2 regions of the Burkholderia latens genome follow, and region 1 is predicted to be linked to the other one. Evidence: riboswitches for the same ligand, from Rfam matches in the RefSeq annotation. Region 1 holds a riboswitch; the other holds the start of a gene.
The links. Region 1 has a riboswitch for thiamine pyrophosphate ahead of thiC (phosphomethylpyrimidine synthase ThiC). Riboswitches for the same ligand answer to the same signal wherever they lie in the genome.
Positions count from the first base shown of each region.

Region 2: it holds a riboswitch for thiamine pyrophosphate, as region 1 does, so the genes downstream of both, WK25_RS00655 (FAD-dependent oxidoreductase) here and thiC (phosphomethylpyrimidine synthase ThiC) in region 1, are expected to answer to the same signal.

Region 1 is NZ_CP013435.1:1,245,782-1,249,990, reverse strand. Features, by position in the region: gene WK25_RS05835 (molybdopterin-dependent oxidoreductase) at 1-644, opposite strand, end outside; gene WK25_RS05830 (cytochrome b/b6 domain-containing protein) at 675-1,307, opposite strand; gene WK25_RS05825 (pentapeptide MXKDX repeat protein) at 1,410-1,658, opposite strand; TPP riboswitch at 1,927-2,043, shown strand; gene thiC (phosphomethylpyrimidine synthase ThiC) at 2,168-4,099, shown strand.
Region 2 is NZ_CP013435.1:131,139-135,347, reverse strand. Features, by position in the region: gene WK25_RS00660 (ABC transporter ATP-binding protein/permease) at 1-1,454, opposite strand, end outside; TPP riboswitch at 1,732-1,854, shown strand; gene WK25_RS00655 (FAD-dependent oxidoreductase) at 2,089-3,225, shown strand; gene thiS (sulfur carrier protein ThiS) at 3,259-3,456, shown strand; gene WK25_RS00645 (thiazole synthase) at 3,495-4,209, shown strand, end outside.

The sequences.
Region 1 (4,209 bases):
GGCGGCAAGCGACGGCCGTCGTATTCGAACGCGAGCAGCGTTTGCGGATGCAGCGCGGTTGGCATGTCGATGCTTTCGTAGTAATCGTCCGCGCATTTGAAGCCGACGTATTTCGCGTGCGTATCGGCGCCGGCGCGTGCGAGAAACGCACCGAACGGCGTGCCGCCCCAGCGGCCGATCGCACTCCATCCTTCGACGCAGATATGCCGCGTGATCTGCTCCGCGTGCGGCAGCGCGTACAGTTCGTCGAGCGTCCACACGCGCTTGCCGGTCACGCGGCCCGACAGCACGAGCCGGTACGTCGACGCGTCGACATGCGGCACGTCGTCGATGCCGTAGTACGCGTTGAACGGGAACGGCCGCGTGATGTCGGCTTCGGTGTAAGTCGGCGCGAGCCGCTCGCCGCTGAAGAGCCATGCCTGCACGCGATCGTTCAGCCGCGATACGCGCTCCAGAAACGTGTTGACCGATGCATCGTCATGCAGCGTGCAGCCGGTCAGCATCGTCAGGCCGCCGAGCGTCAGGATGCGCCGGTTGAACAGCCGCCGCGACGGCATTTCCAGCTCGCGGCGCACGTCGAGCGCGAGCGAGTGGCGGTCGAGCGCCCAGCGCGAATCGTCGCGCTTGATTTCGGATTCCGACATGATGATTTCCTTCGTCCGGGATTCGACGGATCAGCGGCCGCGCAGCATCGCCAGCAGCGAGCGCGGCACGAGCAGCGCCATCGCGACGTGCACGACGAAGAACGCAACCAGCAGCGACATCGCCCAGAAATGCACGACGCGTGCGTTGTCGTAGCCGCCGAACAGTTCGCGCAGAAGCGGGAACTGCACCGACTTCCAGATCGTCAGCCCCGACAGCACCAGTACGATCAGATCGACGATCGCGATCAGGTACGCGGCACGCTGCACGGCGTTGTAGACGCTCAAATCGTCGTGCGCGAGGCGCCCGCGCAACGCGGCGCGCACGTCTCGCCACACCGACGCCGGCGTGACGGGCAGCATCTTGCGCGCGAGGCGTCCGGTCGCGATTGCCATCGTCAGATAGAACAGCCCGTTGCCGACGAGCAGCCACATCGCCGCGAAATGCCATTGCAGCGCGCCGCCGAGCCAGCCGCCGAGCGTGATGCCGTGGGCAAACGTGAATGACGGATAGATCGGCGATGCGTCGTAGATTCGCCAGCCCGACAGCGCCATCAGGATCGCCGCGAGCGCGTTGAGCCAGTGGCTCACGCGCACCCATAGCGGATGAATCGGGCGCGCGGGCGGCGCGGCGGCCGCGCGGTTCGTGGCGGGGACGGTTTGCATGATGAACACTCCCGAAACGGGTCGAACAAACGCAACGAGACAAGACGCGGCGCGCGCGGCCGGCGATCGTCGAGCACGCGCCGGCCGCCCGCGCCGGCGGCGTCAGTTGGACGGCGCCATCTTGTCGCCCGACGACTTGCCCATCGCGTCGTGCGACATCGCGTCCTTCTTCATCGCATGCTTCTTCATGGCGCCCTTCTTCATCGCGCCATCCTTCGCCATCGCGTCGTGGCCCATCGCATCCTTCGACATCGACGAACCGTTTTGCGACATCGCGTCGTTCTGCGCATACGCGCCCGTTGCAAGGGTGGCGAAAGCGGCGACGCAGGCGGCGACCAGTACGTTTTTCATGACATTTCTCCGAAACATGGGTTTGAGGAGCCCAATAGACGGACGACGTCGCAGGAAATGACAGCCGGTCCGAAAATATTTTTCGACCGGCCGGACGCCATCGCGATGCTGCACTGCTACGCCACTGCCGGCCGCATGGCCGGCGCGGGCAACGGCTATCGATGATGCAGCGCACCGTCGGCACGCGACGCCAGCATGCGCGGACCGGTGCCCGCGCATGCTGGCGTCGCCGGTTGAAACCGCCGCCAAGCCGGTGTATCGTGTGCCCTTGCTAACGCGGGGGTCCTGCAATGCGTTCGGTCAAACAACCGGCATTGCGGGTGAGAAATACCCTTTGAACCTGATCTGGATAATGCCAGCGCAGGGAAGCGTACGGATTCCGCCGCCACTCTTCTGACGAATCCGCCGCCTCACCAAGCCTCGTCTCCAGCTTAGCTCGAGCCCCCCAATTCGTCAAGGGCTCCGGGCAAGCGCCGCCGCGCGTGTCCGGCGCCCGCACAGGAGATTGCATGAACGCCAATCCGAAGTTTCTGTCTGCCGACGCTCACGTCGACGCCGCTGCCGTCGCCCCGCTGCCCAATTCGCGAAAGGTTTATGTAACCGGCTCGCAGCCCGACATCCGCGTGCCGATGCGCGAGATCACGCAGGCCGACACCCCGACCGGCTTCGGCGGCGAAAAGAATCCGCCGATCTACGTATACGACACGTCGGGCCCGTACACCGATCCGGACGCGAAGATCGACATTCGCGCGGGCTTGCCCGCGCTGCGCCAGCGCTGGATCGAAGCGCGCGGTGACACCGAGGTGCTCGACGGCCTGTCGAGCCGGTACGGCCGCGAGCGCGCTGCCGACCCGGCCACCGCCGACCTGCGTTTCCCGGGCCTGCACCGCAACCCGCGCCGCGCGCAGGCCGGCAAGAACGTCACGCAGATGCACTACGCGCGTCAGGGCATCATCACGCCGGAAATGGAATACATCGCGATCCGCGAGAACCAGCGCCGCGCCGAATACATCGAGAGCCTGAAGTCGAGCGGCCCGAACGGCGCGAAGCTCGCCGCGATGATGGGCCGTCAGCACCCGGGCCAGGCGTTCGGCGCCGCGGCCTTCGGCGCGAACGCACTGACCGAGATCACGCCCGAGTTCGTGCGCGACGAAGTCGCGCGCGGCCGCGCAATCATCCCCGCGAACATCAATCACCCGGAATCGGAGCCGATGATCATCGGCCGCAACTTCCTCGTAAAGATCAACGCGAACATCGGCAATTCGGCCGTCACGTCGTCGATCGGCGAGGAAGTCGACAAGATGACGTGGGCGATCCGCTGGGGCGGCGACACGGTGATGGACCTGTCGACCGGCAAGCACATCCATGAAACGCGCGAGTGGATCATCCGCAACAGCCCGGTGCCGATCGGCACGGTGCCGATCTATCAGGCGCTCGAAAAGGTCAACGGCAAGGCCGAGGACCTCACGTGGGAAATCTTCCGCGACACGCTGATCGAGCAAGCCGAACAAGGCGTCGACTACTTCACGATCCATGCCGGCGTGCGCCTGCAGTACGTGCCGCTCACCGCGAACCGGATGACGGGCATCGTGTCGCGCGGCGGCTCGATCATGGCGAAGTGGTGTCTCGCGCATCACAAGGAAAGCTTCCTGTACGAACACTTCGAAGAGATCTGCGAGATCATGAAGGCGTACGACGTGAGCTTCTCGCTCGGCGACGGCCTGCGGCCCGGCTCGATCTACGATGCGAACGACGAAGCACAGCTCGGCGAGCTGAAGACGCTCGGCGAGCTCACGCAGATTGCGTGGAAGCACGACGTGCAGGTGATGATCGAAGGCCCCGGCCACGTGCCGATGCAGCTGATCAAGGAGAACATGGATCTCCAGCTCGACTGGTGCAAGGAAGCGCCGTTCTACACGCTCGGGCCGCTGACCACCGACATCGCGCCGGGCTACGACCACATCACGTCGGGCATCGGCGCCGCGATGATCGGCTGGTTCGGCACCGCGATGCTGTGCTACGTGACGCCGAAGGAACACCTCGGGCTGCCGAACAAGGACGACGTGAAGGAAGGGATCATCACGTACAAGCTCGCCGCGCATGCGGCCGACCTCGCCAAGGGCCATCCCGGTGCGCAGGTGCGCGACAACGCCCTGTCGAAGGCGCGCTTCGAGTTCCGTTGGGAAGACCAGTTCAACCTCGGCCTCGATCCGGACAAGGCGCGCGAATTCCACGACGAAACCTTGCCGAAGGATTCGGCGAAGGTCGCGCATTTCTGCTCGATGTGCGGCCCGCACTTCTGCTCGATGAAGATCACGCAGGACGTGCGCGAGTTCGCGGCGCAGCAAGGGGTGTCCGAAAGCGAGGCGCTGCAGAAGGGGATGGAGGTCAAGGCCGTCGAATTCGTGAAGACCGGCGCCGAGATCTACCACCGCCAGTAATCCGGCGAGCGAGCGATGCGGTCCATGCGGGCCGCGTCTTCGCGCACTGAACGAAGCCCGCTTCCGAGCGGGCTTTTTTGCGGGCGCGCCCGCATCGGGCGTGCCTGTGA
Region 2 (4,209 bases), 1.1 Mb from region 1:
GCGTCGCGGCACGCATCGTCGGTGAACGCATCGGGCGCGGCCGGATAGGTGAGCGCGGCCTTCAGCGTGCCGATCGGCAGGTAGCTGGTTTGCGGCACGAACATCATCCGTGCGCCGACCGGCGCGTCGATCGCGCCGTCGCCGAACGGCCACAAGCCGGCCAGCGCGCGCATGAACGTGCTCTTGCCCGAACCCGACTTGCCGATCACGAGCCAGCGCGAGCCCGGTTCGATCGTCACGTTGCCGATGTTCGCGAGCGCGGTGCCGTTCGGCAGCGCGAGCTTCAGCGACGAGGTCGACAGCTTCGCCGCATCGACGTAGTGCAGGTTGATGCCGCCGTGCTCGGTCGCGGGCGACAGGCTTTCCTTCAGGTGCGACGTGCCCATCACGCGCTTGAATTCGCGCAGACGATTGACGGTGGCGCGCCAGTCGACCAGGGTCGAGTAACTGTTGATGAACCACGAGAACGAATCGCTGACGGTTCCGAATGCGGACGCGATCTGCATCAGCACCCCGAACGAGAACGCGCCCGCGAAATAGCGCGGCGCCGCGACGACGAGCGGGAAGATGATCGCGATCTGACTGTAGAACGCCGTGACGAACGTAAGGCGCTTCGTGTACTTCATCACGCGCCACCAGTTGTCGCGAATGCGCATGAACAGCGTTTGCGCGGTGCCGATCTCGGTTTTTTCGCCGTCGTAGAACGCGATCTGCTCAGCGTTCTCGCGCACGCGGATCAAACCGAAGCGGAAGTCGGCCTCGACGCGCTGTTGCTGATAGTTGATCGACACGAGCGGGTGGCCGACCTTCTGGATGATCAGCGAGCCGACCACCGCATACAGCGCGGCCGCCCAGACCATGTACCCGGGAATCGCGATCGGCGTCGCGCCGAGCGTAATCGTCAGCGCGCCCGCAAGCGACCACAGGATCGCGATGAACGACACGAGGGTGACGACCGTCGACAGCAGGTCGAGCGACAGCGTGAGCGTGGCCGTGGCGAACGACTGGAGGTCGTCGGTGATCCGCTGGTCGGGGTTGTCGGCGAGGCGGTCGCGCTCGATCCGGTAGAACGCGCGATCGCCGAGCCATTGGCCGAGAAAGCGCTCGGTGAGCCACTGGCGCCAGCGGAACCCGAGCATCTGGCGCAGATAACGGCCGTAGACGGCGAGGATGATGAATGCGAACGCGAATCCCGAGAACTGCATCAACAGGCCGGGGAAATCGCGCACGTTCTTCGACTGCAGCGCGTTGTAGAACCCCACGTTCCACTTGTTCAGTTTCACGTTGATCCAGACCACGCAGAGATTGATCGCGATGATCGTGATCAGCAGCCCCCACGCGACTTTCCATTCCGACGACACCCAATAGGGCTTGATGAGGCTCCATGCGGATACCGGGCGCTCGTCCTGCGGCGCGTCGGAGGCGGGGCGGACGGGATCGATCGATTGGGTCATGTGCTTCCTGATGTGTGGCCGGCGCGCGGGGCCCGGCGAGGCCGGGTGCGCGCCGCGATACGGCGTGCGGCATGCCGGCACGGGGGCCGACTGACGGCGGGCGTCCGGATGGTGGCCTGCACGTCTTAAACGGCACTTAAGACCGGCAGTGACGCGGCAACCGACCGCTCGCGCGGCCGGCCTGCGGGCATTGTGCCAGAGCGTGCGCGGCACGACGGCGAATTTGCCGCATGGGGGACAGTTTGCGGCGTTTTCCGCTTTTATGGTCTAATGGCCGACGACGAAACAGGGGTGCTTCGAGCGCGGCCGCGGGTAGTTCCGGGCAACGCGGCGAGGCTGAGAAAGACCCTTCGCACCCGATCCGGGTAATACCGGCGAGGGAAGTTTCTGATCCCGCCGGGCCGCGCTGGCTGCCATCCCACATGGTCAGCGCCCGAGTCCCGCCCGGCCGGCCGCTGCCGCCGGTTTCGTCCTTTTGGGTACGCGCGTCGCGCGTTACGGAAGGAATGATGACCGCTCAATCTTCAGTCTTTTGCGCTGTTTCCGGTTCGCCGCCGTGTGTGTCTGCACGCGGCGGTGCGCGTGCGCCGGCATTCGCTGCAGATGTGCGCGCGGCTCGCGGGGAGGGCGCGCAATGAATCTCCACGCTTCCCGGCCCGATTTCGCGGTACTCGGCGGCGGCCTCGTCGGCCGCCTGATCGCGTGGCGGCTCGCGGGCGACGGGCACCGCGTCGCGCTGTACGAGCGCGGCGGTCCGGACGGCGAGCAGTCGGCCGCGTGGATCGCGGCCGCGATGCTCGCACCGCTCGCCGAGGCGGCGAGCGCCGAACGCCTGATTGCCGAGCTTGGCGCGGCGTCGCTCGCTCGCTGGCCGCAGTGGCTCGCCGAGCTTCCTGAATCCGTGTTCTTTCAGCATCGCGGCACGCTCGTCGTCTGGCATCACGCGGATCGCGCGGAGGCGCCGCTGTTCGAACGGCGCGTGCGCGCGAACGCGCCGGCCGAGCTGTTCGACGGCGGCTTCATCGCGTTGGCCGGCGCGCAGATCGACGCGGCCGAGCCCGCACTCGCCGGGCGCTTCGCGCGCGGGCTGATGCTGCCGCGCGAAGGGCAGCTCGACAACCGGCAGGCGTTGCGCGCGCTCGCGGCAGGCCTCGCGCAACGCGGCGTCGCGCTGCACTGGCACGCGACGATCGACGACGCGAATCGGCCCGACGCGCATTTCACGATCGACTGCCGCGGCCTCGGCGCCAAATCCGCGCTGCCTGCGCTGCGCGGCATCCGCGGCGAGGTTGCGCGCGTGCGGGCGCCCGGCATCGGTCTCACGCGGCCGGTGCGGCTGCTGCATCCGCGCTATCCGCTGTACATCGCGCCGAAGCAGGACGACCTGTATGTGATCGGCGCGACCGAGGTCGAGGGCGAGGACATGTCGCCGGTCAGCGTGCGCTCCGCGCTCGAACTGCTGAGCGCGGCGTTCTCCGTTCATCCGGCCTTCGGCGAGGCGCGCATCCTTGAACTCAACGCGCAGTGCCGACCGACGCTGCCCGATCATCGCCCGGCGGTGATCTGGGACGGCGCGACGACGCTGGCCGTCAACGGCCTGTACCGGCATGGCTTCATGATCGCGCCGGAAGTCGCGCACGCGGCGGTTGAATTCGCGCAGGCCGCGCTCGGCGGCGCGTTCGCCGATACCGACGCGTTCGACGCATGGCGCGATGCCGCGCGCTGGCCGACGCTCCTTCACCATCGCGACGACGCACGCCAGCCGGCCTGATTGCGCGCCGCCGATCGAATCCGACCAAGCTCCATGGACATCCAGATCAATCAACAGACACTGACGCTGCCCGACGGCGCGACGGTGGCCGACGCGCTCGAAGCGTACGGCGCGCGGCCGCCGTACGCGGTCGCGCTGAACGGCCATTTCGTCGCGCGCACGCAGCATGCGGCGCGCGCGCTCGCGGCGGGCGACAAGCTCGACGTGGTGCACCCCGTCGCGGGCGGCTGAGCGCCGCCGGTTCGCCCACGCTCCTCCAGGAAATCGACATGACGTCCCTCACTTCCGCCGACGCGCTCACGCTGTACGGCGAAACCTTCACAAGCCGCGTGCTGCTCGGCACGTCGCGCTATCCGTCGCTGCAATCGCTGTCCGATTCGATCGTCGCGTCGCGTCCCGGGATGGTGACGGTCGCGTTGCGCCGCCAGATGACCGGCGGCACCGCCGAAGCCGGTTTCTTCGAGCTGCTCAAGCGCCACGCGGTGCCGCTGCTGCCGAACACGGCCGGCTGCCAGACCGTTGCCGAAGCGGTGACGACCGCACACATGGCGCGCGAGGTGTTCGAGACCGACTGGATCAAGCTCGAGCTGATCGGCGACGACTACACGCTGCAGCCCGATCCGGTGGGCCTGATCGAGGCCGCCGCGCAACTGGTCAAGGACGGCTTCAAGGTGCTGCCGTACTGCACGGAGGACCTCGTGATCGGCCGGCGCCTCCTCGATGTCGGCTGCGAGGCGCTGATGCCGTGGGGCGCGCCGATCGGCACCGGCAAGGGCGTCGTGAACCCGTACGGGCTGCGCGTGCTGCGCGAGCGACTGCCCGACGTGCCGCTGATCGTCGACGCGGGGCTCGGCGTGCCGTCTCACGCATGCCAGGTGATGGAGTGGGGCTTCGACGGCGTGCTGCTGAACACGGCCGTGTCGCAGGCCACGCATCCGGAAATCATGGCGCGGGCGTTCGCGCAGGGCGTCGAGGCCGGCCGCG